4 regions of the Shewanella sp. T24-MNA-CIBAN-0130 genome follow, and region 1 is predicted to be linked to each of the others. Evidence: predicted binding sites of a transcription regulator. Region 1 holds the regulator's gene; each other region holds the start of a gene.
The links. The regulator LexA, encoded in region 1, represses DNA repair genes until DNA is damaged. The targets are predictions, from matches to a motif close to TACTGTATNNNNATACAGTA.
Positions count from the first base shown of each region.

Region 1 (8,430 bases):
TAATCTGGGATCCTTCTCGGCATGCCTGCTAAGCCTAAGAAATGCATCGGGAAAAATAGTACATTGACGGAGATAACCGAACACCAAAAATGCCATTTCCCTAAGGTTTCGTTGTACATATGACCGGTCCATTTGGGCAGCCAATAATATGCCGCTGCCATAATGGAAAATATCGCCCCTGTGACCAACACATAATGAAAATGAGCCACCACAAAGTAAGTGTCGTGATATTGGAAATCAGCAGGGGTAATTGCCAGCATCAGACCCGAAAACCCGCCAATGGTGAACAGGATGATAAACGCGACCGCAAAGAGCATCGGTGTTTCAAATGTCATCGAACCGCGCCACATGGTTGCCACCCAATTAAACACTTTCACCCCAGTAGGGACAGCAATTAACATGGTGCAATACATGAAAAATAGCTCTGCAAACACAGGCATACCCGTGGTAAACATATGATGTGCCCACACCAAGAATGACAGCACGGCAATGCTGGCAGTGGCATAAACCATAGAGGAATAACCAAACAATTTTTTACGACTAAAGGTCGGAACAATCGCCGAGATAATGCCGAATGACGGTAAAATCATGATGTAAACTTCAGGATGACCGAAGAACCAGAAAATATGCTGGAACATCACCGGATCGCCGCCACCTGCGGCATCAAAAAAGCTAGTACCGAAAAACTTATCGGTTAACACCATGGTGACCGCGCCCGCAAGCACTGGCATCACCGCAATCAGTAAAAATGCGGTAATAAGCCAAGTCCACACAAACAGCGGTAATTTCATCCATGTCATACCAGGGGCGCGCATATTGACTATGGTCACGATAACGTTAATGGCGCCCATTATCGAACTGATCCCCATCATATGAATGGCAAATACAAACAAAGCGGTGCTGTCAGGACTATAAGTGGTTGAGAGTGGGGCGTAGAATGTCCAACCAAAATTAGGACCACCACCTTCCATGAATAGCGAACCTAGTAACATGGAAAAGGCGAACGGTAAAATCCAAAAACTCCAGTTGTTCATCCGCGGTAGTGCCATGTCTGGCGCACCGATCATCATTGGAATTAACCAGTTAGCTAATCCAGTAAAAGCTGGCATTACCGCGCCAAAGACCATAATAAGACCATGAACTGTGGTCATCTGATTAAAAAAGTTAGGTTCGACTAGCTGTAATCCCGGCTGAAATAACTCAGCTCGAATGACCATAGCCATCGCACCGCCAGTTAGAAACATAATGAAACTAAACCATAAATACAGCGAGCCGATATCTTTATGGTTAGTGGTGAGTAGCCAGCGCATTAGCCCTTTCGGCGCTCCGTGATGATGATCATCATGAGCGGTAGCAATTGTATCGTGCGTTGTTGTGCTCATTGTTTTCCCCTACTGTCCATGGCTAGCGACATCGGCAGCTTGCACCGCCTCGTCAGAATTATTGCCCCACGCATTGCGCTCATAAGTAATCACTGCCGCCATTTTTTGAGGGCTGAGTTGACTACTAAATGCTTGCATTGCGGTGCCTGGTTTGCCGTGCATAACGATATCGATATGTCCGCTAACCGGTCCGCTAACGACAGGGCTGCCAATAAGTGAAGGGAAAGCGCCGGGTAAACCAGCGCCAGAGGCCTGGTGACATGCAGCACAAACAGTGGCATAAACCTGCTCACCTTCAGCGATTAATTGCTCCAAGGTTAAGGTGGGCAGATCTGCCGCTGCAACAACTTCAGGTGTCACAACCTTGGCAACGGCTTCTATAGCTTGAGTGGTTTTTTCTGTGGCCGCATCGGTAATGTCTGTCGTTGTTGCGGCAATGGTACTTGCTGCATCGGCTACGACCTCGATCGGCTCAGTGCTTGACGCGTTACTACTTGAGAAGTTACCCACATCAGCTGCTTGAACAACATCGCCACTGTTGTTGCCCCAAGCATTTCGCTCAAAGGTAATCACTGCGGCAATTTCTATGGCGCTAAGTTGCTTGGCAAAGGCTTGCATTGCGGTGCCTGGTTTACCGTTTAATACAATATTGAGGTGATCGTCAACAGGGCCTTTTATGATAGGACTGCCAATCAATGATGGGAATACACCGGGAAGACCCGCCCCATTAGGTTGGTGACAAGCGGCGCACCGCGCTATGTACACTTGCTCGCCCTGCGTGTTTAGCTCTTCAAGGGACAAGGTTTGTGACATTGATGCGGCTGCAGCGACTGCAGCATTATTGGCCAGTTGTTTTTGTTCAACTAACCAATTATCAAAATCAGTCTCCGATAAGGCTTGTACCACAATAGGCATAAATCCATGGTCTTTACCGCATAACTCAGCACATTGACCGCGATAAGTTCCAGGCTTATCAATACGAGTCCAGGCTTCGTTGATAAAGCCTGGGTTGGCATCTTTTTTAACCGCGAAAGCGGGTACCCACCATGAGTGGATAACATCATCAGATGTCATCAAGAAACGCACCTTTTGATTGATGGGCAGTACTAGCGGCTTATCGACTTCAAGGAGGTAATTTTCGCCTTTGGCCTCACGGCCATCAATTTGCTCTCTGGGGGTGGATAATGAGCTGTAAAATTCGATGTCTTTATCAAAATAGCTGTAGTGCCATTTCCACTGTGACCCAGTAATTTTGATGGTCAGATCGGCATCGCTGGGATCTTCCATGGCAATTAAGGTTTTAGTGGCTGGAATAGCCATTCCGATTAAGATAATGAAAGGGATGACGGTCCAAGCAATTTCCACTTTGGTACTTTCGTGAAAATTGGCCGCAACGGCACCTTTTGATTTGCGGTGATAAATCATCGAATAAATCATGATCCCAAACACCACTAACCCAATAGCACAACAGATGTAAAGAATCGTCATATGGAGGTCATAAACCTTACCACTGATATCCGTCACGCCTTGGGTCATGTTGAGGGGCATTTCTGTTGCCCCAAGCGGAAGTGCTACCCACACAACCAATAAAAAATACAACCATTGCTTCACAAGACTACTCCCCTGCTAATTGCAAAATAGCAACTACAAAGAAAAGTCACACAGTAAATCTCAGCTCTATGCAAACTCTTCGGTTCCCGAAAAAAGCTTGATGAACTCAAAGTACTCTGGTGGTTGTATACAGACTGTCTACGCTTTTATTGTTAGCTGTGCACCACGCTTGTACCTACGACTGAACTTATCAATTTCTATTTGGATTATTTGTCTGACAGTAATCTTGATTACTGTCATTTTATCCAATTAAAGATGAAGAATGTTTCATCCTTGTTAACCACATTACTTGTAGATTAAACATTGATCAAGATCACTTTGTTGGTAAATAGGCTAAAAAAAGATGAAAAAAAGCCCTGAATTCAATGCAGGGCTTGGTAATTAAGGATTTATGCTTAGTGAAATGAGCAAAAATTACCTGCTCCACTTGTTAATGTAGAGTTAACAAGTTGATGTTTGTGAGGTAAGTGAGCATTCACATCTTCAATTACCACGCCTAATGCTCGCGCGCTCTTAGCGACAATTTCCAATCGACGACTATCGCGAGCATCGAGTGAACTTGTCCAAGTAACCACTGCACTAGAAGTTCCGCTCGTGAGAGCTTTTTCCATGGCCCATAATGTTTCGACTTCATCTTTGGTGTGCACCAGTAAAATACGATCCATTCTCACTCCAGCACTGGCCAGCATATGCTTATAGCCTATGTGAGGTGGACTAATTAATACAATCCATCTGCCTTGTTGGCTCAACGTCGCCAGTTGGCTACACAATTGACTCAGTTCTGCTTCACCTTGGGTGACAGTTTGTAATGTTTGAATGGTTTGGTTGCCATGCAGATCTGTTTCAGTTAAATCTACCCATAAGCCTGGGTGACGTGGCGCTACGCCCATTAGTTTGTTCATGACCAATCTCCATTACGGATAACGCCAACTGCAAGCCCTTCGATGGTTAGGCTTTGGCAACTTAAATCTACTTTTATCGGGTTATAATCTTCATTTTCTGCATGCAGATAAATCATATTACCTTTTTGTTCGAATCGTTTTACGGTGACGTCATCATCAACACGCGCCACCACAACCTGACCATTACGCGCTTGTTGCATTTTATGTACAGCGAGCAAGTCGCCTTCTAAAATACCAATGTTTTTCATGCTATCACCACGAACCCGTAATAAAAAATCTGCGGCGGGTTTAAACATATTTGGGTCGACTTGATAATATTGTTCTACATGCTCTTGCGCCAAAATAGGCTCTCCAGCAGCAACTTGTCCAATGAGTGGCAGACCGATTTCAAGCTGTTCTTCATGAGGTAAACGAATACCTCTCGAGGTACCAGGTATGATCTCGATAAAACCTTTTTTGGCTAATGCTTTTAAATGCTCTTCGGCGGCATTAGCACTTTTAAAGCCAAGACGACTCGCAATTTCAGCACGAGTGGGTGGCATACCTGTTTCGGTGATATTGTTTTTAATTAAGTCTAAAATTTCTGCTTGGCGCGGCGTTAACGGTCTCATGATGGTTCCTGTCTTTTTATACAGTGACTGTCATTATATACAGTGTTTTTGTTCGTGCAAGTATTAACCAACTCTTTTTTGAATATTGTTGGTCAAGTATCATTCAACAACCTGTTTCTATTAGTTATTGTGTATTGATTGTCTGATGTTATTTCTGATAGTGAGAACTCAAGCGTAAAGATAAATCGGTCTGATAGTGTAAGCAGGCTGGTTTCTGGTATCCTATACGACAATATTACAGTGGCTTATGTTGCGAAAATAACCATGTCAAAACCAGATTCAATATTTTTACGAGCGTTAAAATGGATTCAAAAATCGATGGTACTCACGGTTGTTGTGCCACATGATCCTTTTGACGATCTTAATTTAGATCCATCTAAACCTCTGATTTATGTTATGAAAACAGAATCAATCAGTGATGCCGCTGCATTAAGCGAAATCACTGAGAGCTTTGGTATGCCCAGTCCATATGAGCCACTGCAATTGGATGGCCTCAAAGTATCACGCATCGTTTGTCTTGAAGGCCGCAAACCGCTTTTTGGTAAACGCGAAAGCGGTGAAAAATTTATTAATAGTTTTACCAGTCTGTTAGCGCTTCATCGTCAATGTCCTGAGTTAGATATTCAGTTGGTGCCTGTGAGCCTTTATTGGGGTCGCACACCGGGTAAAGAAGATGACAGCATGAAAGCGGCTTTTTTTGAAAGGGAAAACCCGACCTGGCTGCGAAAATGGCTAATGATTTTGTTTCTAGGTCGCCACAATTTTGTACAGTTTTCTAATGCATTATCGCTTCGTCTTATGGCTGATGAACACGGTACCGATAAAAGAATTGCTCACAAATTAATCCGTGTTGCGCGAGTGCATTTCCGCCGTCAACGCAAAGTGATGACAGGGCAGCAATTACCGAATCGGCAAGTGCTTTTTGCGTCGTTACTTAAATCTGATGCAATCAAGAAAGCCATTGAAGAAGAGTCGGTAAACAAAAAAGTATCTGTCGAGAAAGCCCGTGAAACCGCCATTGAATACCTTGATGAAATTGCCGCTGACTATTCTGATAGTTTTGTGCGCATTGCCGAGCGCTTCCTCACTTGGTTATGGAACAAATTATACAGTGGTATCAATATCAAAGGTGCAGAACAGATAAGGCAGTTACATCATGACGGCCATGAAATTGTCTATGTGCCTTGTCATCGTAGTCATATGGATTACTTACTGTTGTCATATATTTTGTATTATCAGGGTATGGTTCCACCGCACATTGCTGCCGGTATTAATCTTAACTTTTGGCCTGCTGGGCCTATGTTCCGTCGTGGCGGAGCATTCTTTATCCGTCGTAGTTTTAATGGAAAAAAACTCTATACCGCAGTATTTCGTGAATACTTAGATCAGTTATTTGCTAAGGGCTATTCGGTCGAGTATTTCACTGAAGGTGGTCGTTCTCGTACCGGGCGTTTGCTAGCGCCTAAAACCGGTATGTTAGCGATGACTATTAATAGTGTGTTACGTGGCATTGAACGCCCTGTGACCTTAGTGCCTGTGTATTTAGGTTATGACCATGTGATGGAAGTGGCCACTTACCATAAAGAATTAAGCGGTAAGAAAAAGAAAAAAGAATCTGTTTGGCAGTTATTTGGGGCTCTGCGTAAATTAGGCAATTTTGGCCAAGGTTATGTGAACTTTGGTGAGCCGATTAATTTACAACATTTCTTAAACGAGCAGGCGCCAGAATGGCGTAAAGAGATTGCGAACGATCCTGATCAGAAACCATCATGGTTTACCCCATCGGTCAACTTACTAGCCAATCGTGTAATGACCAATATCAACGGCGCTGCTGCGGCCAGCTCGGTGACATTGACCAGTTTAGTGTTATTGGCATCAGAGCAAAATGCATTAGAAAGAAGCCAGTTAGAACGTCAGCTTGATTTGTATTTAGCATTACTTAACACAGTGCCTTATACCCATTACGCATCCGTTGCAGAGGGTAATGGCAAGTCAATTGTTGATCATTGTCTGTCGTTAAATAAGTTTGTCAGTACTAAGGACCTTATTGGCGAGATAATTTCGGTTGATGAAAAAGTTGCTATTACCATGAGTTATTACCGTAATAATATTATTCATTTAATGGCATTACCTTCACTCATCGCCAGTTGTTTAGTGCACTATGATGTGTGCGATCGCACCCGAATCCATGCCATAGTGATGGATTTTTACCCATTACTTAAAGCTGAACTTTTTATGGGTATTGATGATGTTCCTAAACATGTAGATTGCATTTTAGACTTTATGGTTGAACAAGGTCTGTTGAGCGGTAGCGATCAGTTGGTGATCACGCCTCACCATATTACTCAAGTGTTACTGCTTGCTGAAACCATCAATGAGACGTTGCAACGCTATGCCATTATCTTTAATTTACTGGCGATAAATCCGGAGCTTGAGCGTTCAGGATTGGAAACCGATAGTCATATGTTAGCCCAACGTTTAGGGGCTCTACATGGCATTACCGCACCAGAATTTTATGATAAAAAGTTGTATAACACCTTGAGCGTGAAACTAAAAGAATTGGGATATTTATGCAGTGTCGAGAATCGTTCTGAAGTGATAAGAATTCGAGATAATGCCAATAAATTACTCAGTTCTTCAGTAAGACAAACCATTGTTGATAGTGTGGCAGCGGAGCACGGACAATAATGGCCAACCACATGAATGCAGCAAAGCATCGAGCTAGCGGTAAGTCAGTATTGGGTGGGGCGATGATTATTGCTGGGACCACAGTCGGTGCGGGCATGTTTTCCTTGCCGGTCGTTAGTGCAGGAATGTGGTTTGGTTATTCATTAGCCATGTTGTTAGGTGTATGGTTTTGCATGTTAATGTCGGGTTTGCTGTTATTAGAAGCCAATTTGCATTTTGAACCTGGCGATAGTTTTGACACCTTAACCCGCGTAACTCTAGGGCAGTTTTGGCGGGTGATTAACGGCGTATCTATTGCCTTTGTGTTGTATATTTTAACCTATGCTTATATCAGTGGTGGCGGGTCGATTGTTAATCACAGCTTATCGGCTCTGGGTGTTAGTTTGCCTCAGAGCGTGGCGGGTTTGGTTTTTGCTATTGTCTTGGCACTTGTGGTGTTTATCAGTACTAAAGCGGTCGATCGGATCACCACCATCATGCTCGGTGGTATGATGATCACTTTCTTCTTGGCTATCGGTAATTTATTAATCGACATTGACACGGTGAAATTGGCGTCACCCGATGGTGAGTCGCGTTATCTGCCTTATTTACTCGCTGCTATTCCTTTTGGGTTGGCCAGTTTTGGTTATCACGGTAACGTGCCGAGCTTAGTAAAGTATTACGGTAAAGATGCCAATACGATTGTGAAAGCCATCGTTACTGGAACCAGTATCGCATTGGTTATTTATGTGTGTTGGTTAGTGGCGACAATGGGCAATATTCAACGCAGCCAGTTTGCCGATATTATTGCGCAAGGGGGCAATATCGGGGTGTTAGTCGCGGCCTTGTCGGGGGTGATTGCCAGCCAATGGCTTGATAACATGTTAACCCTGTTTGCCAATCTTGCCGTTGCATCATCATTTTTAGGGGTGACACTCGGGCTGTTTGACTACCTTGCCGATCTCTTTAATTTTGATGATTCACGCACCGGACGGATTAAAACGGCCGCGGTTACGTTTATACCGCCGACAATACTGGGTTTATTATTTCCGAATGGATTTATTTTAGCGATTGGATTTGCTGCGCTTGCGGCCACCATATGGGCCGTTATTGTACCCGCTTTGTTGGCTTATAAAGTGAGGCAACAATATCCCAATGCCGACGGTTTTAAGGTGCCAGGTGGGACTCCGCTGATTGTACTGGTGGTGTTGTTTGGGATGATCACAGCAACATGTCACTTACTGGCAATGGCGGATA
Region 1 covers NZ_JBEOPP010000002.1:132,557-140,986, reverse strand. The annotation lists gene ctaD (cytochrome c oxidase subunit I) at 1-1,382, opposite strand, end outside; gene coxB (cytochrome c oxidase subunit II) at 1,392-2,993, opposite strand; gene AAEZ02_RS01630 (cell division inhibitor SulA) at 3,389-3,895, opposite strand; gene lexA (transcriptional repressor LexA) at 3,892-4,506, opposite strand; gene plsB (glycerol-3-phosphate 1-O-acyltransferase PlsB) at 4,771-7,194, shown strand; gene mtr (tryptophan permease) at 7,194-8,430, shown strand, end outside.

Region 2 (8,430 bases), on a different contig from region 1:
AGTGCAGTTGGCGGCAGCATAGAGCTGGCTTCCTGGATGTAAAACAGCCCTTGAATATGTTCGATGGCATTGCCTAGCTGAATGTCATCTTTGCCTTCAATCCAAAATCCGTCCTCACACCAAGGTATCGGTGAGAGTTGCCAGCCTGCTTGCGTCATGATGTTGATAAACGCGACGGTACTTATTTTTAGTGTATTAACCCGAATGGATTGACGAAGCGGTTTATCACAATAAGCGATAAACTCTTCTAAAGATAAGTGGGCGGGTAACTCTTTCTCAATGTGCTTGATAAAGTTTGTATTTAATTGGGCCATAATAATAAACGATAAATTATTTTTGCAGTGATTGGGTCGATCATATCACGGAATTGTACGCCCTGATCGGCAATGATTACTGTATATTGAGGTTATTAAAACCGACTGGGTTATGGAGATATATGTGTTAAATAGAGTGTGGTTAGTATTTTTTATCATTGCCGCGTTGTCTATCGTGATCCAATTGGTAAATGGCAACGTCAATGTATTAAGCGAGTCGGTTACTGCTTTGTTTGCCAGTGCCAAATTAGCGGCAGACATCTCAATTGGCTTGATTGGTGTGCTAGCGTTATGGATGGGCCTTATGCAGGTGGGTGAAAAGGCCGGTGTAGTGGGTTTGTTTGCCCGTATATTCGAGCCTTTACTCTCCAAGTTGATGCCTGAGGTTCCTCGTGGCCATGTGGCGTATGGGAGTATTAGCATGAATCTGACTGCGAATATGCTGGGGTTAGATAATGCCGCAACCCCCTTAGGCTTAAAAGCAATGCATGATCTGCAAACGCTTAACCCGGTCAAAGCGGTTGCAACCAATGCCCAAATTTTATTTTTAGTGTTAAATACCTCCTCGGTAACGTTAGTCCCAGTGACAGTGTTTCTCTATCGCGCGCAACAAGGTGCTGCTAATCCTGCTGATATCTTTTTGCCTATCTTGTTGGCCACAAGTGTCTCGACCGTTGTGGGGCTGCTGGTTGTGGCTTTGGTGCAACGTATCTCGTTATTCAATAGTGTTATTTTGGCTTATGCTGCCATCATTATGAGTGTGTTCATGGCAGGTATGGCTTATTTAGTGACATTATCGGCCGATGCAATAGGCCAAGTGTCTATGATTTTGGGCAACGGCATATTGCTATTGCTCATTCTAAGTTTTATTTTAGTCGCCGGTTATCGCAAAATTGCTGTGTATGAAGAGTTTGTCGACGGTGCAAAGCAGGGGTTCAGTCAAGCAATCCAGCTTATTCCTTATTTGTTGGCGATGTTATTAGCGATTGGTTTTCTGAGGGCTTCTGGCGCATTAGATTATGCTTTGCAGCTCTTAGCTAGCGTCGTTAGCGCATTGGGAGCCGATACGCGCTTTATTGATGCGATGCCAACGGCATTGATGAAACCCTTTAGTGGTTCAGGCGCGCGGGCTATGATGCTAGAAACCATGAGTCACCATGGTGTTGACTCATTTGCTGGCCGATTAGCCGCAATCTTGCAAGGCAGTACCGAAACGACTTTTTATGTGTTGGCCGTTTACTTTGGTTCTGTCGGGATCCGTAATGGCCGTCATGCGTTGGCATGTGGTTTAACTGCTGATATTGCCGGTATTACTGCAGCCATAGGCGTGTGTTATTGGTTTTATGGTTAATAATAAAAAGTGTAAATGTATTTTAGTACGGGACAGTGATAAAAAAGGCCGATAAATTTATCGGCCTTTTTGTGTTTGAATCGTTATTTAACCTCAACGGAGAAAAGGCTGTTTGATAAGCGTTTATTATCCCGAGTGAATTTATTTAGCTTGTGTAGGTCGCCATTGTGTCCATTCATCTTGCGAATTTGCATGTAATGGGAAACGGCTTGTGGCATCGATACTATTACTGTCTGAGGTTGCATCACGTGTAGCAAATGCTATTCCGCCGGCAAGTATGGTCTCTAATGATCCCGTTTCTAACTTCGCGCCTGAAAATAATCCGACATCTAACTTAATCCCTGAAGCATCCCAAAACTGGCTGCTTTGGTTAATTAAATGAGCATATTCAGCATTGACATGGGCAAACAGCGTTATTTCAATACCTGAATCATCTAGCTGATAACCATCAATTTGGCCGACGTTAATGCCGCGAAAAAATAATGGCGTCCCCACTTTAATGGAACCCAGTTGATCATCAACTAATTGGAATACTACAGCATCTTTGGGCACATTGGCTGCAAAACTAGCGTGCGCTAAGGCGACAAACGTATCAACTAATTCCAGACTCTTGCCAGGGATAACCCCAATATACGGCCCCGTTAATAATGCATCTAGTGCATTAATCCCAGCTAAAGAAATCTGTGCATCAATAATGAAGTATTCACTGTCATTGGTGCTGAAGTGATGTGCATATTGGCCAAACAAATACGCTGTTGCACTAAGCGTGTTTAAATCTTGGTTTAGCTTAACGTGTGTCACCTCACCAATTTGATGACCTTGGAAACGAATGGCGGCATTGGCAGTGATGTTTGCACTGACGGGTAAGGTGAGATTAATGACCTTAGCCTGCATAAGCGCATATGATTTTTTGTCATACAAGCGCAGATTCGGCTCACTGTGTTGAATATCAGCTATGTCATCTATGTGGCCAAGAGTAATACTGCCGTTAATAGCGCCTTTAAGTGGGGCGACATTAATATCAACGCCCGCGAGACTGGCATTGATGGCGACAGCATCGTTGCGCCAAAACACTGTATTGGGTTTTATTAGTGGAGCAAATTTATTGTCGATATTAATATCAATGTTAAATTTATCTGTGTTTGCTAACCAGTTAATTTTACTTACCGAGCCGATTTGCATTTTTTTATAATAAATAGGTGATCCTTCAGCTAAATCTGCCCCATCAATACTGGTCAAGGTTAAATGGGTCATTTGCTGCTGAGCATATAATGCCTTGGCTGACTCAATTGATTCATGCAGTTTCAATTTACTATTGACCGCAAGTAGGGCGCTGTTATTACCTGGAATTAAGCTAATAGCCCCTTCAAGCATAGTGGTTACATCTCGAGTCTTAACACTTATGCCTTCTAATGAAGCATTTATGGATAATGCACTTTCAGGCACAAAGAAACTTCCCTTCGTGAGTAAATTTTTAAATTCAGGTAGAATTTCAATATGATACTCAACAGTTGAAAAATCTTGGCTTATGTTAGTACTGAGAATTTGGCCAATAGGTAATTGTTTATAACGCACTTGTGCACCATTACTGACACCAGTATGGGTATTGGCAACGACAGTTAGCTCAATTTTGTCTTCACTGAGTAAGTCTGGTGCACCTGAAGCCAGTTCAAATTGCATCGCCTCAGTTGATGCCTGGCTACCAGGCAAAACATTAATCACACTTCCTGTAACGAGTCGACTGACGTGTTTGACACCTTTTAATGATATTTCGGGACCACTTAACCAAAACTGACTATCTTTGGCAATTAACGCTTTGTACTGGTAGTTAACTCGAGCAATGAATTGAACCCCGGTTGGCGTTAAGGATTTTTTCTCAATTTGACCAATAGCAATACCACGGTAGATGATAGCTGTCCCTTCGCTGACATCCTCACCATTTGCCGCAGTTAGGCTAAAATCAATTCCACCGAGAGCCGTTTGTTGATCTTCATACAGGGTATATTCATCGCCATTTACCGCTTTTTCGGTATCAGTGCCACTATCAAAACTAATTCCGCCTGCTAAAATTGACGCAATACTTTCGGTACTGACTTTGATGCCAGCTAATGAGGCATCAATCTTTAACCCCGAGACATTCCAAAAGTGGGAATCTTTATTGACTAAATGAGCATATTGCTCTTGAACAAATGCGCTGATAATAATTTGCTTGTTGCCGTGTAGACGGTAGCTGACCACACTGCCGACAGGCGCTTGACGGAAAAATACTGGCGAGCCAACATCAATAGATCCCAGTCGAGGTGATTTTAGCTCGATCATGAGCCCTTCAATGCCGGGGAGGATTGCTGGCGCTTCTCGCTCAGCTTCGAATTCGGTTGCAGAGCGCCCATCTCCTGGCTGAATGGCAATATAATTGCCTGAAAATAAGGTGTCTAATCCTTCGACTCCAGTAATACTCGCTTTGGGTTTGACTAACCAAAAAAGAGTATTTTTGTTTAAAAATGGATCGGCGCGATAATCCATTACCACTTTGACGTTAACCCCTCTGAGATCATCATCAATACCAATGTCGGTGACTTTACCTACCGACAAACCTTGGTATTTTACCAAGGTTTTACCAATATCGATCCCGGCGGCACTGGGGAAGTGGATCAAAACGTCAATGCCGGACTCATTAATGCTTTTTACTCCTAACCAAGCACCTAATATTAAGGCGACAACAGGCAATAACCATATTGGCGAGAATAATTTTTTCTTCACAACTTTAGGCGATTCAATTTGTGTCATTAGTGTGTTCCAAGCGGTCCCAGAGTAAACGAGTATCTAACACTCTTGCCGCGAGTTGAGTCAGTAAGATTACTAACGCAAACGCGGTAGCGGCAGGTGCAGGTTTTGCGTCTAATAGTTGCCCCATATTGACTAGGGCAACTGTTAATGAAATCACGAATAAATCAAGCATTGACCAACGGCCAATCCATTCAATGATATGAAAACCCACCATCAATTTTCTTTTTGATACTGGAAGGTTAAAGCTGATAGCCGTTAAATAGGTGGCCAAACCAATAATTTTTAGCCAAGGCACTAATATACTGGCAGTAAACACAATAATAGCAATCGGGAACATGCCCGTTTTGACCAGATGGCTAATACCACTAAAAATAGTGTCATGGGTAACCTCTCCCCGATTTGTCAGGAGGGTTATTGGGTAGATATTGGCGACAACAAGTAAAATTGTTGCGGTAACCAGTAAAGCCCAACTTTGCTGAATGCTGGCATAATTTCGACTACTTAACTGGCTAAAACAGCGTCGACAATGACTACTCGTCGTCAGATTAACCTTGCGACAAACGGGACATAAACATAAGCCCATTTTTTTCCCCTGCAAATGCGTGGGAGTATTCGCGGTCGGCGCGTCTTTAAACTCATCAACCGATTCGGTAGGGAGCAAGGTCGGTTTATCTGGGGGTGCAATAGGAAGATTAGTCATCAACATAACCCCACATATGTTCTAGGTTATATTCACGTTGTAAAAATAAAATGATGATAAACAACATCGTAAAACAGAAGGTACCCATACCGAAATACACATCTGAAAAATCAGATAATTGGAATGCCGACACTAAAAAGCTAATCACATAAATTTCTAACATGGTCATTTGCGATATTAAGCCATGGTTTTTTAACAATGTGGTGTACGCTCTTTGCCAAAATGAACTGTGTAATTTTAGCTTTACAACGACAACCTGAGTCAGAATCGACAATATTAATAATCCAGGGGCGATAACAGCCGCAACCATGACGGCTAAGCCGACAACCCAATAACCTTCAGACCAAACTGTCACCGCGGCATGCATGACTGTTGTCGTGCGGACACTGCCAAGAAAGTGAATTTCTAATACAGGTAATAAATTGGCCGGAATAAAGATAACTAATGCTGCAATGCATAACGCCAGCATGCCATTAATAGAACAATAAGGAGAATCATAAAGAGCAGTATGACAACGAGGACAAAGCGCTCTAGCACTAGAGGGCAAGGCTCGTTTTCTCACCGCCAAATCACATGATTGGCATAACGTTATAGAATCATGATCATCAAATTCATGCATGAAGAATTAGTCTAATCCATTGTGAAACACATTATTGGGTAGCGAAGAGTTAAGCCTCTCTGCTTTGCCTTATATTGGCAGATAAATGAGTCTGTTGTTCAACAATCTCAATTTTCTGTGTTTGATAATATCAGAATAATCAGAACACTTGCATCATAAGTTAACTATGTGAGATTCTATGCACTGTATATAAAAACAGTGAGGATTACATCATGGCAGTGATAACCCAATTTGTCGTGGTCAGAGAAGGGGTGGAGAAGATGACATTTATATCGAAGAAAGAGGCTGATGCCTACGATAAGATGCTTGATATTTCCGATAACCTGGTGCCGTTTCTTATTAAGGCGGACCTCGGACTTGATGAAAATAAATGCGAACAACTGGCATTTTATCTAGCAAACAATAAAGATGAGCTTTCTAACTTGCTAAAAGGCATCGTACAGGTTAAAAACGCTCCTACAGCCAAAACCAAAAAGACTGCGGCTAAAAATACACCACTAGAATAGCGGCGTTAATCACTCTGTTTTCGAGTGAATGTCAGCTTAAGGAATGGAAATGAAAACCGAATTTTACCAAACATTAAATCGTCAAGCACAAGCTTTACTTGAAGGCGAAGATGATTTAATTGCGGCAATGGCAAATTTTTCAGCGTTGCTAAACGACAACTTAGCAGACCTCAACTGGGCTGGTTTTTATATCAAGCGTGGTGAGCAATTAGTACTAGGGCCTTTTCAAGGTAAAGTGGCTTGTACCCGTATCATTATGGGTAAAGGTGTATGTGGCACTGCTGCAGCGGAAAATAAAACCCAACGAGTGGCAGACGTGCATCAATTTGACGGCCATATAGCATGTGATTCTGCCAGTAACTCAGAAATAGTGATCCCTGTTAGACACGGCCATGAGGTTGTGGCAGTGTTAGATATCGACAGCCCATTATTGAATCGATTCGATCAAGATGATCAAATTGGTTTAGAATATATGGTAAAAAGCTTCGAAACTTGCCTATTTGGTTAAATAGCGAACAATTTTGATTAAATCATGGTCGCATTCGCTGTCGCGGGCTTTATAATATGCCGCTGTACGCATTTGTGCTGGATTTACTGATGATCGATGATTAAGCTGACAGTAAGTTTGGTTAAATTGTTAAGGTTTGTTTCTATGACTTTAGCAAACGAGCGGATAGTGATATTTTGTACGTTGAGCCTTAACAGTAAGGTTTAACGAAAGATGAACGACTGCATGGCAAATCTAATGCCGCATAATCAGTCCCTTTATTAACGTGGAAGTAAAAATGGAATCAACAGACAAGTTGACCGACACCAACGCAATTTTAGCGTATTTATATGAAACCTTTCCTTTATGCTTTATTGCTGAAGGCGAAACTAAACCATTAAAAATTGGTTTGTTTCAAGACTTGGCTGAACGGTTAGCTGATGATTCTAAAGTCAGTAAAACACAATTACGTGTAGCGCTTCGTCGTTACACAAGCAGCTGGCGCTACTTGAAAGGCGTTAAAGCGGGTGCCAAACGTATCGATCTTGAAGGTAATGAATGTGCTGAGTTAGAACAAGAACACATCGACCATGCTATTCTTACACTGAAAGAAAGCCAAGAGAAAGCCAAAGCCAAGCGTCAAGCGTTAGCGCCTAAAAAGCCTGCTAAGAAAGTTGCGCCTAAACGTGCTCCAGTGGTTAAGAAAGAACGTCCAGCTGCAGTAGTTGCGCCAGTCATTAAACTTGTGCCTGCAAAGCTTGAAGATTTGAAACAAAAGCAACGTGTGAATGTTAAATTAGGAGCCACACCAGTACCCGGTGTTGTGACTGATATTAATAAAGAAGATGTGCTTGTTCAGTTAGATACTGGCTTATCCATCAAAGTACGTGCAGAACACATACTATTATAGAAAATTTAAGGAGTACTTGTTGATGCGAAAACTTACCTTGGCCGCGTCAATTGCCTGTTTATTTGTCGGCTTTTCGGCATGGGCAATTTCACCAACGATTCAAATCAGCGAGTTACCTAAACTAGCACAAGAGCCACAGCATAAAGTGGCTAGCAAGCGAGTAACAACTTTGTTTACTCGCTCGCATTATCACCGTTTTAATCTCGATAATGCATTTTCTGAACAAATCTATTCTCGCTTTCTTGAGCAGCTTGATTATCGCCGTAATGTGCTGACTGCGGCAGACATTGCTAGCTTTAGTCAATATCAAAATCTGTTTGATAATATGCTCGAGTCAGGCAATATTAGCGCAGCATTTAAGATGTACGATGTGGTGCAAAAGCGTCGTTATGAACGTTTTTCTTACGCCTTGTCTTTGCTTGATAAAGAATTTGATTTTACCAAAGCAGGCGATTCGTATGAATTTGATCGCAAAGATGCTGCTTGGCCAAAAGATGAAGCCGAAGTTAATGACCTTTGGCGTCAGCGGGTTAAATACGATGCGTTAAACCTAAAGTTAACCGGAAAAAAATGGCCTGACATTGTTGAAGTGCTCGAGAAGCGTTATAACAATGCCATTAAGCGTTTAAGCCAAACCCAAAGTGAAGACGTATTTCAAACCGTGATGAACGCGTTTGCTCGCAGCGTTGAACCTCATACAAGTTATTTATCTCCCCGCAATGCAGAACGTTTCCAAATGGAAATGAACTTAAGCCT
Region 2 covers NZ_JBEOPP010000058.1:20,496-28,925, reverse strand. The annotation lists gene rsmF (16S rRNA (cytosine(1407)-C(5))-methyltransferase RsmF) at 1-314, opposite strand, end outside; gene AAEZ02_RS18185 (spore maturation protein) at 439-1,665, shown strand; gene AAEZ02_RS18180 (MlaD family protein) at 1,807-4,452, opposite strand; gene AAEZ02_RS18175 (paraquat-inducible protein A) at 4,439-5,035, opposite strand; gene AAEZ02_RS18170 (paraquat-inducible protein A) at 5,145-5,771, opposite strand; gene AAEZ02_RS18165 (YebG family protein) at 5,984-6,277, shown strand; gene msrC (free L-methionine (R)-S-oxide reductase MsrC) at 6,327-6,785, shown strand; gene proQ (RNA chaperone ProQ) at 7,063-7,674, shown strand; gene prc (carboxy terminal-processing peptidase) at 7,697-8,430, shown strand, end outside.
Region 2: AAEZ02_RS18165 (YebG family protein) is a predicted target of LexA. The motif match lies at 5,953-5,972, and genes of this name have one in related genera.

Region 3 (8,430 bases), on a different contig from region 1:
GATAAACTTTTAGGTTTAATGCCCACTAAACGCTCATCCACTAATTGGTATTCAGCATTGCTACCCTGACGCGTAATATCGCCAGCATAATAAACCTGATCGCCAGGATTAAATGGGCTCACACTTTCACCTGTCGCAATCACTTCACCAACGGCGTCCCAACCGATCACTTTTACTTCACCCGCAACAGGCGCCATGTTCAAGCGGACTTTATAGTCTGCTGGGTTAACGGCGATGGCTTTTACTTTGATTAATAAATCACGGCCTGTTGCGATAGGTTGAGGTAACTCGACATCAATTAACGACTCAGGGTGAGTAACGGCTAATGATTGTGTGTATCCGATGGCTTTCATAATCTGCTTCCTATAGTAAACGGTATCAATGGGATTACTTTTCAATGAAGCTATATTAGCCCTTGTTTTACTCCGCATAAACAGCATAATAATTGAAACATTATCAAATATTATTAGACAATATGTTATTAGAAGATCTGCAGGTTATTTTGAAAGTGGCTGAGTTTCGCAGCATTACCGCCGCAGCAACCAATCTTGATATGCGCACAGCAACCGCCAGCGCCGCAGTTAAACGAGTCGAAAGTTCGCTAGGTGTTGAGTTGTTCATTCGCACTACAAGGCAGCTAAGGTTATCCAATGCTGGGGAAAAATACATTCCTCAATGTGAGCAAGCACTATTAATGCTCGAACAAGCCAAACAAAATTTGAAAGGCGAATTAGACATCATCGACGGGGATTTACGAATTGCATTGTCATCGGATTTGGGCCGCAATCTGGTTATGCCATGGATAGATGAGTTTATGGCCACTCACTCAAAAGTCAGTTTACGCGCCAATATTAATGACAGTAACTTGGACTTTTACCGCGACTCCGTCGATTTAGCCTTGCGCTATGGTTCGCCAAATGACGCTAATCTTTACGGGTTTAAAATCTGTAATGTCCCCAGATTATTGTGTGCATCTAAAGCTTACCTAGCAAAACATGGCATGCCAAAACACCCACAAGACCTCGCCTCCCACAATGGACTGTTATATCAACTCAATAATATTACTTACGATGTGTGGGAGTTTTATCGCGGTGATGAACAGTATAAAATCAAAATGAAAGGCAACCGAGTGTCTAACGATGGTGAACTGGTTCATCGATGGTGCGTATCGGGTAAAGGCATTGGGCTTAAATCTTGCCTTGATATATCAAGCGATTTACTCGCCGAAAACGTGGTACATATTTTACCCGAATACCAAACCAAAGCGACCGAACTCTGGCTGATATTCCCCAGTAGACAGTCTATTACTCCCGCAGCCCGATTACTGCGTGACACCTTAAAACAAAAGACCCGCAATATTTTACTGCAACTGATTGAGAAAGGCATAGTAGATAAAAGCGTGTTGAATTGATAAGCCTATCGGGGATAACAAGCGGTAACAGCAGGAAGTGCGATGAAATGCGGTGGTAAGAGATAACGAGCGATATCGAGCGATTCAGGATATTGGCCGATTCCGTCTTTTCTCAGTTATATCTCAATAAAATAAGACACATTCTTTGTCATCATCTAACAGCGATATATATTTAATACCTTAAACTCACTTTTGGACAAAAGTGTATTTAAGGTATTGATTAACTCAGCTTACTTGGTATTAGTTTAGCTTGATTTATAACGTAGCTTTATTTGAACTTATTGCCTGCAGCATGCTGATGTGCAGATGATTAAGCGAGACGCCGGCTCTTGATTTTAAATCAGCATCCCTGTGGGCTTATCCAAAACATCCCTGTTTTGGATACTCGCTGACTCATCTACACCTTTAATTTAACTCTCTTCGATTTAGCCGCATTGTAATGATCAAGTTTTTTCTGTAGCGATTTTCATCGCTTGCTACCCTCTTAGCTTATGACGTTGTTTGTATAGCCTCTAGCCGCGAAGTGACCTAGCGCCTAGACTTTTGACTTAACAAAAAAGCGCAGCGTTCGCTTGTCACCGTTCGTTATCGCTTTTCACCACTTGTTACCCTCTTAGCTTTTCGCTTTGGCTTTCTTTTTATAAGGCTTTTTAAAACTGCGTTTCGGTGTGGTACTGGCGACACCTTGTAATGCTGATGGTAACTGGCTCGATGCTTGGGTTATTAAACCATCTAACTGGCTGAGTAATGGCTGCATAAACGCATCGTACTTCAGTCTTTTTTGGCTGATGGCATCAAGGTTATTTTCCCATAACGCGGTCATGTCAGGTGTAGTTGCTGATTCTGGTAAGCTGCGGATCAAGCCAGTGCCAACCGGAGTGGCCAATATCGATTTACCTTGCCGAATAAGGTATCCACGCTTAAATAATAATTCAATAATCCCAGCACGAGTCGCTTCGGTGCCTAGGCCGTCGGTTTCTTTGAGGATTTTCTTAATTTCACTATCAGTAACATAACGACTAATTCCGGTCATGGCACCTAATAATGTGGCGTCGGTAAAATGCTTCGGCGCTTGAGTCGTTTTCTCCAATAATTCACCACGCTGACAATGCAACACCTGCCCGTTAACCAATGGCGGTAACGACTGAACGGCATCGTCGTTATCGTCTTCACTGTGAGTTGAACCAGTATTCGCTTGACTGTTATTAGCTTGATTTGCTGTGGCTGCCCGTTTAAAGAGCTGTTTCCAGCCTAAGCTTTTGTCTTGACGCGCTTTAGTGGTAAACAAGCCACCAGCAATCGTCACTTCAACTGCGGTTTCTGCATAAATATAAGCGGGATAAAACTGGGCTAAATATTGCCGCGCAACATGTTGGTACAACTTTGCTTCATTACCTGATAATGCAGCTAAGTTAGCCACTTTCTCGGTAGGCACAATGGCATGGTGAGCATCCACTTTACTGTCATCCCACGCTTTAGATTTAAGCTTGGCATTAGGTGAGTCGCAACCATCAACCAAGGCAGAAACGCCTTTGAGCACAGCATTCAATACTTTCGGTGCCAAAGTATGCTGCTCTTTAGGTAAATAGCGACTGTCTGAGCGCGGATAAGTAATCAATTTATGTTTTTCATACAAACTTTGGCAGGTATCAAGCACCTCTTTCGCCGATAGCCCAAAGCGTTTTGCGGCATCGATTTGCAGTGCTGATAAACTATAAGGTAATGGCGGGTTTTGGCGCTTATCTTTGGCTTCAAGTTTTGTCACTTCAGCGGGTTTACCATTAATGCGGGCAACCACATTTTCGGCTAAGCCTTTAGCTAATACCCGTCCATCTTCGTCCATATAGGGCTGGCAAGCCTCACTAGGCTTCCATTTAGCACTAAAACCTTGTTGCTGATCGGTCAGCAAATGCGCTAACACTTCATAAAAAGGTTTTGAGGTAAATGCAGCAATTTCTTCATCGCGGCGTACGACTAACCCAAGCAAAGGGGTTTGAACTCGGCCAACTGATAATACGCCCTGATAACCGACCTTACGCCCTTGAATGGTATATGCGCGGGTCATGTTCATGCCATACAGCCAATCAGCACGGCTGCGGGCTAATGCAGAAGTCGATAAAGGAATAAACTCACGATTGCTGCGTAACTGCCCTAGCGCACGTTTGACCGCTTGGGGGTTTAAGTCGCTGATTAACAGCCGCTGTACCTGGTTAAGCTTGTCACCCTTTACGCCCAAATAAGAAATCACTTCATCGACCAGCAACTGCCCTTCTCTATCTGGATCGCCAGCATTAATTATCGATGATGCTTGCTTTACCAGTTTACGCAACACCGTAAGTTGACTGCGCGTTTTGGGTTTGGGCTGCAACTTCCACGTTTGCGGGACAATTGGCAAATGCTCGAGTTTCCACGACTTAAATGCATCATCGTACGCATCAGGCTCGGCTTGCTCTAATAAATGGCCAATACACCATGACACGCAATCACCATTGGCGGCAATGATATAGCCATCACCTTTTTTATGTGGCTTTGGCAACACATCGGCAATCGCACGACCTAGACTGGGTTTTTCAGCAATATATAAAATCATAATCCACTGTTGGGGCGTTAGCGTTCAATATGACAAACCGAACTGCGCCACTTAACTGTATAAATTTACAGTATAGATTAGCGTTAAATACGCCAAGCTGCAAATATGAAATAATTAACCCCTTATCGGCGTAAATCATTACAATAAAAGCATAACAGCGAAAAGCCTAGAAGCTAGAGCGGACTACGTCCTGCTAGATCGCTTCGCTGCTATAAAAGCATAACAGCGAAGAACCTAAACCCTAGAACGGACTGCGTCCTGCTAGTTCGCTTCGCGGCTATAAAAGCATAACAGCGAAGAACCTAGACCCTAGAACGGACTCCGTCCTGCTAGATCGCTTCGCTGCTATAACAGCATAACAGCGAAGAACCTAGACCCTAGAACGGACTGCGTCCTGCTAGATCGCTTCGCTGCTATAACAGCATAAAAGCGAAGAACCTAGACCCTAGAACGGACTGCGTCCTGCTAGTTCGCTTCGCGGCTATCAAAGCATAATAGCGAAGAACCTAGACCCAAGAGCGGACTGCGTCCTGCTAGATCGCTTCGCTGCTATAAAAGCATAACAGCAAAAAGCCTAGACCCTAGAACGGACTGCGTCCTGCTAGTTCGCTTGATATCGATCTTTATCGCTCGTCATCGCTTGTTATCGCTCTTATAGCCTCTAGCAGCGAAGCGTCCTAGTATCTAGGCATCTAGGCGCAGCGTTCGCTTGTTATCACTCTTATAGCCTCTAGCCGCGAAGCGTCCTAGCCTCTAGGCCTTAAAGCAAAAAAAACCAGCATAAATTATGCTGGTTTTTATCACTAACAAACAGTGGTTAACTTATGGATGACACTCATTGTGCATTTCTAAATTAGTGCCTATGTCCTTTGAGCGATTAGCTTTGGCATCATCGTTACGTAATTGGGTTAAATGATCCAAGTAAGCTTGGTCAACGTCATTGGTAATATAATGACCGTCGAACACTGATGTTTCAAAACGCTTAATCTCTGGATTTTCCATTCTTACTGCTTCAATTAAGTCGCTCAAGTCTTGGAAAATAATGCCATCGGCACCAATGATTTTGGCAATTTCGTCAGCATCACGACCATGAGCAATCAACTCATTAGAGGTCGGCATATCAATTCCGTACACGTTAGGAAAACGGATTTCAGGGGCTGCTGAAGCAAAATACACTTTCTTTGCCCCGGCTTCACGCGCCATTTCAATGATCTGCTCAGACGTGGTGCCACGAACGATTGAATCATCAACCAGTAATACGTTTTTACCTTTGAACTCAGTATTAATTGCGTTCAATTTACGACGTACTGATTTTTTACGTTCTTGCTGACCTGGCATGATAAACGTACGACCAATATAACGGTTTTTAACAAAACCTTGACGGTACGGTAAATCCATACAACGAGCAATTTCTAATGCGATATCGCACGACGTCTCTGGAATAGGGATAACGACATCAATGTCATGATCTTCCCATTCTTTCTTAATTTTTTCGCCTAACTTAGCGCCCATGTTTACACGACTGGCATACACAGAGATTTTGTCGATGCTCGAATCTGGACGAGCAAAATAGACGAATTCAAAAATACACGGAGCATAGCTTGGGTCTGCAGCACATTGACGGGTAAATAACTGGCCATCGAGTGAAATATAAACAGCCTCACCAGGTGCTACGTCACGCATCACTTCAAAACCAACAGCGTCTAAAGCAACACTTTCTGAAGCGACCATATACTCAGTACCAGTTGCGGTTTCATGCTTACCAAGTACCAAAGGACGAATACCAAATGGATCGCGGAACGCTACCAGTCCTTGGCCGATGATCATTGCCACTACCGCATAAGCACCACGGGTTTGCGCATGCACTTTGGCAACCGCATCAAACACTTCATCTGCACTTAAGGTTAAACTGCGCGTCTCTTGTAACTCATCGGCTAACAGGTTTAACAAGATTTCGGAGTCAGAGGTGGTGTTAACATGACGACGTTTTCTGACGAGGCTTTCCGCCAGATCAAGCGTATTGGTCAAGTTACCGTTATGCGCTAACGAAATACCAAATGGCGAGTTAACATAAAACGGTTGCGCCTCTGATGCACTCGAGCTGCCCGCGGTTGGATAACGAACATGTCCAATACCGGCATTACCTTGTAAACGCTGCATATGTTTAGGTTCAAACACATCTTTGACTAAGCCGTTTGCTTTACGTAAACGAAACGCATTCATGTCAACAGTCACAATACCTGCTGCGTCTTGACCACGATGTTGAAGCACAGTCAGCGCATCATAAATGGTCTGATTAACTGTTGATTTTCCTACTATTCCGACGATACCACACATGGGTAAGGTTCCTCACTGTAAAGTGTTTTATGATTATATTTTGGGTACAAAGCTTGAGGTATTTTCGACATAGTCAAAAAACCACTGAATAACCACGCCAAATTCAGGTACAAGTACAGAATCCTGCCACCATTTCGTGTCAGGGAATGCCGTAAAAGCATCCATAAAAAACAGTAATGCGCTAACAATTAACGCGCCACGAATGGCACCAAAACACAGGCCTAAAACACGGTCTGTGCCCGATAAGCCTGTTTTGGCCACTAACTGGCCTAACAAATAATTAACGAGTGCCCCTAGGATCAGGGTAATGATAAAAAGAATGGCAATCGCGACACCGTTTCTGACTAACTCGTCCTGCATTTGGGTTAAATGAGCAGCAAGATCAAGATAAAACTGGCTAGCAATAAAGAAAGCGGCAAACCAAACCACAAGAGACATGGCTTCTTTTGCAAATCCGCGGATCAAACTAATAATAGTTGATAACCCGATGACAATAATAATTGCGTAATCAATCCAAACCATGGAGATGGGGATCCGGTATAGGGTTCAAGACGGCGAGATTCTAACAGAGACAGAGATGTTTCTCACCTCTGATTGCACAAATTATTCTTGCGTGATTAAGAACAATCAAATTGTAAATATTAATCACCCAAGCATAATACCGTCTGAATAGGTTATTGTTCCTGTGGATTATAGGCTACGATTTTGCCTTTTAATCCGGTTAATTTGAATATAGGTTGCTGACGAGCTTTAAGTTTTTCTTCTGACACTTCAGGGCCTACAAACACTCGGGTTAATTTTCCTTCAACAGGTACTTTAGGCAGTGTATAAGCATTAAATTCTGCCTTACGTAGTTGAATAATTAAGGCTTTTACATTGGTAATATTATTAAAACCGCCTAATTGCAACGTAAAACCAGCCGTAACGGGTGATTTAGTTTTATTAGCAACGGGTGTTTCAGGCTTTTTTACTGCCGCAGTGGTTGCCGCTGACGGTTTAACCACTTGATTCACTTTTTTAGTTGGTTCTGCTTCACCTAATTCAACAATATCGTTACTGAGATCTTGAGGTTCAGCAATCGTTAACACTTGGAACTCTTCCGCGGGTTCGGCGATGTCGACAGAACTGGCTCGATTTGAAGCACTTGACTGAACGGGACGTAAAGGAATTTCAGTGAACTCCTCAACCACCTGAGGTTTTTTACCGTCTAATAAATCGGGTAAAAAAATCACACCTAAGGCCACTAAGACGATGGTACCCACTAAACGATTTTGAAATTGACGATTCAAAGCTAATTCCCTTTTTTAACAAAACGACGTTAATGATGGCTTCTAAAACCGACGTCTAACATAAATAGTGTTTATAAAGATTTAAACCCTGCAACAGTATAAAAAGAGCCAAATATAATGACCACATCATCAGCCTCTACCGTCGCTTGTATAGCTTGCCATGCGCTGGCGATGTCAGTAAATTCACTGGCATGCTGACGACAACGCTCATTGGGCAATGCTTGACGCAGTGCTTGCGCTGATGCGCCCCGTGGATTATCTAAACCAACAAAATACCAATGACGGATTTGTTCAGCCAATGTCGCCAATACCAACTTGATGTCTTTATCTTTAAGCATGCCACATAAGGCTACAATACGACGACCTTGGTACGCCTGCAATTGTTGTGCTAAATATCGTGCAGCATGGGGATTATGCGCTACATCTACCAGCACTAATGGTTGCTCACTCACCTGCTCTAATCGTCCGGCTAGTTGAGCTTGTTGTAATCCTTGGTTAATGTGTTGCTGGCTTATTTGCGGCCAAATATAACTTAGCAGCGCCACAACACTAGCAGCATTAGCTAGCGGTAACCTTGGCACAGCCAAACCAATATAAGATTGCTGCGCGGATTCAAAATGCCATAATGTAGGTGGGTTCTGGTCTTTATGGTAATGAAACTCATAACCAACACGATAAAGTGTTGTTCCAATCTGCTGAGCATAATCTGTCACGCTCAATGGTAAATCGGGTTCACCACAAATGGCGAGACAACCTGAGCGGAACACGCCGGCTTTTTCTCTGCCAACCAGTTCTCGGGTATC
Region 3 covers NZ_JBEOPP010000007.1:138,024-146,453, forward strand. The annotation lists gene AAEZ02_RS04850 (zinc-binding alcohol dehydrogenase family protein) at 1-353, opposite strand, end outside; gene AAEZ02_RS04855 (LysR family transcriptional regulator) at 476-1,411, shown strand; gene AAEZ02_RS04860 (DNA topoisomerase III) at 2,025-4,001, opposite strand; gene purF (amidophosphoribosyltransferase) at 4,824-6,338, opposite strand; gene AAEZ02_RS04870 (CvpA family protein) at 6,372-6,860, opposite strand; gene AAEZ02_RS04875 (SPOR domain-containing protein) at 7,013-7,627, opposite strand; gene folC (bifunctional tetrahydrofolate synthase/dihydrofolate synthase) at 7,699-8,430, opposite strand, start outside.
Region 3: AAEZ02_RS04860 (DNA topoisomerase III) is a predicted target of LexA. The motif match lies at 4,055-4,074, and genes of this name have one in related genera.

Region 4 (8,430 bases), on a different contig from region 1:
AAAATTGCCTGGCGTGAACGAGCAGCGAACCGATTCCTGTGCAAGATGATAATAAGGTAACGCGACTACATCATCATTGGCTTGTGACAACGGATACAATTGCGTCAATTGACCAGCATCATCTTGCAATAATAAGTTAAGTTGATGTTTTTCAGCAAAGCCCGTTAACCAACGAATATCGGATGCTGGCAAGACTTTGGTGACTCTTAATACGGCAAAATTACCGTTATCGGCTTGGGTAAGTTCAACATGCCCTAAACTAGCCTTAGCTTTGAGTTGATTTAAATTAACCGCCAATGGGGTAATTAACGCGGATAAAGACTCTGCTAATACAGGGCACTGCTGAATAGAGACAATTTTATTGCTATTTGCTGCACGAAATCCAAGTTGTAGCCGCTGAGAATTTTTATCGAATAATGTTGCCAATCTGGCACGTCGACGGTAATGCCACGCCTCTCCCACTAAAGGTTCTGCGATGATATCGGCTTCAATGGTTTTAGCACTGGACAGCTTGCTGATGAGATCAACTAAGCTAGTTTGCTTATGATCGCGTTGCACATTCGTGTCCATATGCTGTAAATCACAGCCGCCGCATTGATGATAATGAGGACAATGAGGGGTGATTCGATGAGCAGATGCCACATCAATAGCAATTAACTTGGCCTTAGCATAGCTTTTCTTTTGTTCCACAAATTGTACTGTGGCCGTCTCTCCTGGCAGCACACCAGGAATAAACACAATTTTACCTTGATGTTGCGCTATGCCCGCACCTAAATGATCAAGTTGAGTCACGCTGAGGCTGAGCTTTGCTGATAATTGCTTAGATTTGTTCGGTTTTGCTTGGAAAAATTGTGCCATTTCGGCCTCAGGTATTGAATAAAAAACTAGTCAAGAGTGCGCCATATCTGGCAGTCTAGACGCAATATCAACGATTTAGTAATAGGGACACACCTAACTACCATGAAAAGTGCCAACAATATGACCAAATATAGCCTACGCTCTTGGGTTCTGGTACTTGCGTTAGCACCCACTATCGTAGTGGGTATTCTACTTGGAAGTTATTTCACGATAAACCGCTTTTATGAATTAGAACAAACCTTAATTGAAAAAGGCAGCAATATTGTTGAACCGTTAGCGATTGCCAGTGAATTTAGTATTATCAATCAAGACCGTGAATCCACTAAACGTATACTCGCCGCATCGCAAATTAACAACGCATCATTGATCCTCTCTATTGCGGTTTTTGATGCCGAAAACCAACTCTTTGTGACCTCGCACTACCACAAAGATTTTGAATCTATGCGCTACAAACAAGCTTTGGCAAACTTACTCGGGACAGAAAATGAAACAATTGGCGATACGTTAGTCATTCGTGTGCCAATAATATCTCATACTGGCTTAGAACCAAAACCGGTTGCCAGTATGAATCGCCCGAGTGATGGCAACATCGATAACAATTCCTCAGTCAATGATACCGTAGAGCCCATTTACAACAGTCAACAAGAGCGGATATTAGGATACATTTCAGTATTACTGAATAAGGAAAACGCCCTGCTCGAGCAACATCGAGCGGCAATCGCCGCGTTTATTATCGTATTAATTGGCGTACAATTTAACCTGTTTTTTACCTTTCGCTTAGTCAAACACGTTAACTACCCCATTACAGAAATGGTTCGTGTAGTCGCCAAAATCCGTGAAGGTAAGCTTGATACTCGCCTAGAAGGCAACTTAATTGGTGAACTTGACTTGCTTAAACGAGGCATCAACGCAATGGCAGGCTCATTGTCAGAATATCACGATGAAATGCAGCAAAACATTGATCAAGCCACCTCAGATTTACGTGAAACCCTTGAACAGATTGAAATTCAAAACGTTGAGCTCGACATTGCCAAAAAACGGGCCCTTGAAGCGAGCCGTATAAAATCTGAATTTTTAGCTAACATGTCCCATGAGTTACGAACACCACTTAATGGCGTCATTGGATTTGCAAAGCAGCTACTCAAAACACCATTGCATACCAGCCAGCTCGACTACATTAAAACCATTGAACGCAGTGCCAGTAACTTACTTGGCATTATCAACGACATTCTCGATTTCTCGAAACTAGAAGCCGGTAAAATGGTATTAGAGAAAATGCCATTCGCACTGCGTGAAACACTCACAGAAACCTTGACGATTATTGCTGGTAGCGCCCAAGAGAAAGGCCTAGAACTGGTTATCGACATCGACGCGAATGTGCCAGAGAGCGTCAGTGGTGACGCGATGAGAGTCAGTCAAATTATTACCAACTTAGTCGGTAACGCTATCAAATTTACCGACAAGGGCAGCGTAATACTCAAGATACACTTGGTGGGTCAAGACGAAGATAACATCACCTTACGCTGCGAAATTATCGATACCGGTATTGGTGTTAATGAAAGCCAACAAGAGTATCTATTCCAAGCATTTGGCCAGGCCGACTCATCTATCTCACGCCGCTTTGGCGGCACAGGACTAGGCTTGGTGATCACCAAACGCTTAATTAACCAAATGGGTGGCCAAATAGGCTTTACCTCTGCGCCAAATAAAGGCTCAAATTTCTGGTTTATTCTGCCGCTTGGGATCAGTCAATTCGAAATTGGTGAAGTACTTACCGTTGATGTATTGCAACATAAATCAGTATTGTTGTATGAGCCTCGGGAATTAACCCGCGATACATTAAATCGCCGCTTAGTGTCATGGCAATTAATTATCACTAATGTTGCAAATCTAGAAAACCTCACATCAGTATTACAAAGTAAAACCAGCAAGTTTGATTACATCATCATGAGCTGTCATGGTTTTGCGGACAATACGGTCTTTATCCATTTCTTGCAACAAGCCAGGCAGCATACCGACTGCCTTATTTTATTGCATGACTGTTTAAATCAAGACATGATCATCAATGTGCTCAAAGCCAATGCAGATGTATTACTCAACACTCCAGTCAGCGATTTTACCCTAGCACATCATTTAATCTATCCTCCGGTGCCTTCAACTTCAGTGCGTCTCCCTGAACTGATTAGCCCAGACCCATCGCCACGCCTGAAAGCATCGGTATTAGCCGTTGACGATAATATGGCTAATCTAAAGTTAATTGATACTTTACTCAAAGAATTAGTTGAGAATGTGGTCACAGTCAATAATGGCGACGATGCGATAAAGCAAACTAAGGCACAAGCGTTTGACTTAATCTTTATGGATATTCAAATGCCTGGAACTGACGGCATTAGCGCAACCCAGCAAATACGCTCAGAATCACTCAATCGTAATACGCCCATCATTGCAGTAACGGCACACGCTATCGCCGAAGAGCGTAACAATATTTTAGCCAGTGGTATGGATGGTTTTTTACCCAAACCCATTGATGAACTATCACTAAAAGGGGTGATTAGCCGCTGGATAACTAAACCACAATTGACCCATTTTGATTCCCATGTACTAAATTGGGATTTGTGTTTAACCCAAGCGAACCAAAAAACAGATTTAGCCTTAGATATGTTAAAGATGTTGGTTCATTCATTACCCGAAACAACAGCCGCTATCGATACAGCATTCATAGCCAGAGACGCACAGACATTACTCCAAGCCGTACATAAGCTGCATGGTGCAACATGTTATTGCGGCGTACCGACAACACAAAAGCTGTGTAGGGATATTGAGTCAGGATTAAAGCATAAAATTGACATCGATGACTTAGAACCTGAAATACTAGAGTTACTTGATGAGTTAACTAAGGTAGAATCGGCAGCAAATCAAGTAATAAACCAGCTATCAGTGGATGTACCCCATGACCAGTAAAATCGGTTTTTTTAAACGCCTAAAGGCATTATCGTTACCTCAAAAGCAGCTTTTTGCCCTCGCACTGTGCCAACGAATGCTGCCCAACTACCAACTGTTTTCTGAAGTCTGTGAGTTTGGCCAACCACAGGTCCTAAGCACGGCATTAGAGTTATTATGGCAAAGCCAATATGACAAAAAGCTTAAATTCAATATTGATGTGCATTTGCAACGTCTGGATGAAAACACCCCTGATCCAAGCCAATTTGAAGCCTATGGTGCTTATCCCGCCATGGATGCTGCAGTGGCCATTGCCACTTTAATGGGTGCAATAGACGGAAAAATTGAAGAAGATATTACTAATATCAGTAAGTTATCATCAAGTACTGTGGCTAACTACATTGAGGCTATTAGTGAGGAATCATTAATGGATGAAGCGCTGGATGAATTTGTGTTTTCACACCCAGTAATGGAAGAAGAAAAACAATTACAAGGTATGTTACTCGACATTATCGAAGCCAATCCTGAGATCAACATCGAGTTGGTTAAAGGTTTACGTAAAGATATTATCGAAACGGGTGTGTCTAATATCGGCATTAGTCTGTAGCAATACTATCAATAGATTTTACTTAGCCTGGAAACTATTCCAGGCTTTTGATTGAGCGTCATAGCCAAAATTTTTTATCACAGTTTCAGCGGCAGCAACCCACATAGAGAAACCGATAACTGGACGTGAATGACCGGTCATTAAGCTCGGCGGGGATTATTATTAGTACGATTATCGCATCGAAGAAAACAAGTAACTTTTTTAGTGATTTTTTACGCTAAATGAACAATATTTACCCAATCAAAAGTATTAAAGGCCTGTTTTAGCTTAAAATCAAAAATAAACGCTCGTTTAACTTTAGCCTAATTGCATCCTGCTATCAAAAAGCAGTACAGTGATCTTATTATCACTTTGCTAAGGAATTGCGAGGAATGTCCAGTATTCTTACCCCGCTAATCGCTGTATTTATAATTATGCTTCTCGGCAGTATCATTCAGAAATTGAGACTTTTGCCACCAGACACCGATCTGATCCTCAATCAATTTGTCTATTACATAGCCTTCCCAGCGATTTTACTCATTGTTTTAGCTGAAACTCACATTGAAGACATTATTCAGTGGGGCTTTGTTGGTGGCTTTAGCTTGGCGATGATCATCACTTATGCGCTGGTCATTGGCGTATCACTTTGGTGCAAGCCTAAGCAGCAAGCGGTTGCCGCAATGCGGGCGTTAAACGCCACGTTTGGCAATACTGCATTTATTGGTATTCCATTGCTGAGCCTATTGTTCCCGGGTCACAAAATGGCATTAGTGGCCGCAGCGATTGCCAGCTTGCTGTCGGTGTTCATGTTCGCGTTTGCTTTAGTCTCTATTGAACTGGCCAGCCGTAATAAACAATCAAACGACCATGCCATCATCATCATGGCTAATGCACTGTATAAAAACCCGATAGTGGTCGGCAGTCTTATTGGTATAGGCCTATCGGCATTTCATATCACCTTACCCGCTAGCCTGGCGTTAGTGCTGCACCAAGTGGGAAACACCTCCAGTCCTTGTGCACTGTTTGCCATCGGAATGGTACTTGCCAAAGCGTTACGGCATCAGTCAATCACGAACATGTTCAGTCTTAGCCTGATTGCAGAACTGAGTTTAATCAACTTACTCAAGATAATTATTCAGCCCCTTATTGCCTTTGGATTACTCAAACTCTTCGGCGTAGAACACGAGTTACTGACTATGGGAGTCCTGTTAGCAGCCTTACCAACTGCAGCAAGTGTGTATTTATTGGCAGACCGATACCAAATTAATGCCAATGGCAGTGCCCAAGGGATTTTATATGGCACATTAGTCACTTTTATTAGTTTGCCTATAATAGAAACACTCTTAAAATCATATGCTTGATAATTGACCGAGTTAAGGCGATAAAATAATCAGTGATATTTTTATGCCAACCACTTTACTGTATATAAAAACAGTATATACTGTTTATCAATACAGTGGTTTAGTCGCTTCATTGACAGGGATTCATTATGCTTTGCCAACTCAGCATCAATAATTTTGCTATCGTGCGTTTTTTAGAACTCGACTTTAAAGCCGGTATGACAAGCATCACCGGAGAAACCGGTGCAGGTAAATCGATTGCTATCGATGCCCTTGGGTTATGTCTTGGTAATCGCAGTGATGCCAATACCATCAGACCCGGCGCAACGAAAACTGAAGTGAGCGCGCGGTTTACGCTCCACGATGTCCCTTTAGCTAAACGCTGGCTTGAAGATAACGATCTTGATGCTGAAGATGGATGTATTTTACGTCGAACCATTAATAATGATGGCCGATCTAGAGCCTATATTAATAGTAATCCGGTCCCGGTTTCGCAATTAAAAGCCGTTGGTCAACTCCTGATAGGCATTCATGGCCAACATGCTCACCATGCCATGCTTAAAAATGATCATCAGTTAGCCTTACTCGACAGCTACGCTAACCACAAGTTGTTACTTGATGCCGTCAGTGCCAGCTATCAGCGCTGCAAGCAAGTGGAAAACGAGCTAAAGCATCTTGAGCAAGCTCAGCACGAACGCATTTCGCGTCAACAGCTGCTGCAATATCAAGTAGAAGAGCTTAATGAGTTCAACTTAGGCTTGGAAGAATTTGATGAAATAGAACAAGAACACAAACGCTTAGCCAATGGCACAGATTTAATTGAACGTTGTCAAGCAGGTTTACATTTATTAACCGAAAGTGATGAAGGCAATATAGAATCGCTGCTTAATAAAGTGGCCAGTATTGCTGATACGCTTCAAGGCTATGATGAATCCCTTGCTCCTATCGGCACTATGATCAGCGATGCGTTAATTCAAGTACAAGAAAGCGCTAGCGAAATTGAAAGTTATTTAAGCAGTTTAGAGCTTGATCCAGAACATTTTGCCTATTTAGAAAAACGCCTTTCAACGGCAATGCAATTGGCGCGTAAGCATCATGTGAGTGCTGATAAGTTGGCACTACATCATCAAGCATTGATGAGTGAATTGGCCGAACTTGCTGACGACGAAACTAAATTAGATGGTATAAGACAGCAACTTGAAGCCACCAGAAATGCCTATTTAACCAATGCACAAAAACTGAGTCAAAGTCGTAGCCGTTATGCTAAAGAACTCGATAAATTGGTCACTCAGTCAATCCATGAATTGAATATGCCTAAGGGCAAGTTCCATATTCAGGTTAATTATGAACCAACTAATATCAGCTTAAATGGTTGCGACCAAATTGAGTTTATGGTTACCACTAATCCCGGCCAACCTTTGCAACCTATTTCAAAAGTAGCCTCAGGCGGCGAACTATCACGCATTGGCTTAGGCATTCAGGTGATTACCGCCAGAAAAGTCGCCACTCCGACGCTTATTTTTGATGAAGTGGATGTGGGCATTTCGGGTCCTACTGCTTCGGTCGTTGGCCGTATGTTACGCAGCCTTGGCGAGTCGACTCAAGTATTGTGTGTTACTCATTTGCCACAAGTGGCGGGCAATGGTCATCAGCATATGTTTGTCAACAAATTCAATAAAGCAGGTAGTACAGAAACCACTATGCAGGCCTTGGATAAAGATCAACGGGTGAATGAACTTGCGCGCTTATTAGGTGGTGATGTCATTACCGAAAATACCTTGGCTAATGCCCGTGAGTTGTTGCAATAATCGTTATGCACTTATAAAAAAGCAAATCAATATATTAACGTAAATTTAACATGGGTTTACGGATAAATCATAATGCTGAAAGTAATAAAGGGCTTGGGTGTTGTTGTCGGGCTAATATGTAGCTTACTGGTCTTTATTGTTGTCTGTTTAGTGGCCATTAATGCAACAGACAGAACAAAGTCACCTAACACGCTATTAGTTGAGAACTGGCTAAAGCAACAGCCTATCGATCCAAGCGAAAATGGTTTTGTATATTTACAAACTTTTATCGGCACTTTTCAGGATGTAACGACTAAAGAAGTGGCCACTACATTAAGTTTCAATGATGAGGATCAACCACTACGCGATTACAAAAAATCGTGTTATCAAACTGATGTGGCAACCTGTAATGAATTTCTTGAAAAGAATAACGAAAGTATTTTACAAGCAATTCATGCACACAAAACCGATGTAACCCATTATAGTAAGCTGATTAAAATGCCTTATTGGCAAGAAGATATTCAGTATTTAACACCTGCAAATCTTTTTAAATGGGCGCCACTACTTACATTACGAACAATCAGTGAACTTATTGTTTTAATAAACCTTGACGGATCCCCTAACCTTAACGTGAATGAAGCCTTGTTAACATTTTTAAATAAAGATGCTCAATTCTGGAATATGGTTTATCACTCATCTCGCTCTATATTCAACCATATGATTGCCGTTAGCGTAATCAAATCTCAACTTAACTTTGCCAGCACTTTAGCTAGAACACTCGATACGGCAGTTCTACACAAAGTCACTACTTGGCAAACGCCATTCGAATTTACTAATAGCGATTTTAAGAGAGTATTTTCTGGTGAATGGCAGTTTGCTCATAATACGATGCAAAAAATGATAACGGATGCGCAGGAAG
Region 4 covers NZ_JBEOPP010000043.1:22,671-31,100, forward strand. The annotation lists gene rlmD (23S rRNA (uracil(1939)-C(5))-methyltransferase RlmD) at 1-858, opposite strand, end outside; gene barA (two-component sensor histidine kinase BarA) at 979-3,819, shown strand; gene AAEZ02_RS15810 (YjaG family protein) at 3,809-4,405, shown strand; gene AAEZ02_RS15815 (AEC family transporter) at 4,777-5,745, shown strand; gene recN (DNA repair protein RecN) at 5,874-7,532, shown strand; gene AAEZ02_RS15825 (hypothetical protein) at 7,605-8,430, shown strand, end outside.
Region 4: recN (DNA repair protein RecN) is a predicted target of LexA. The motif match lies at 5,802-5,821, and genes of this name have one in related genera.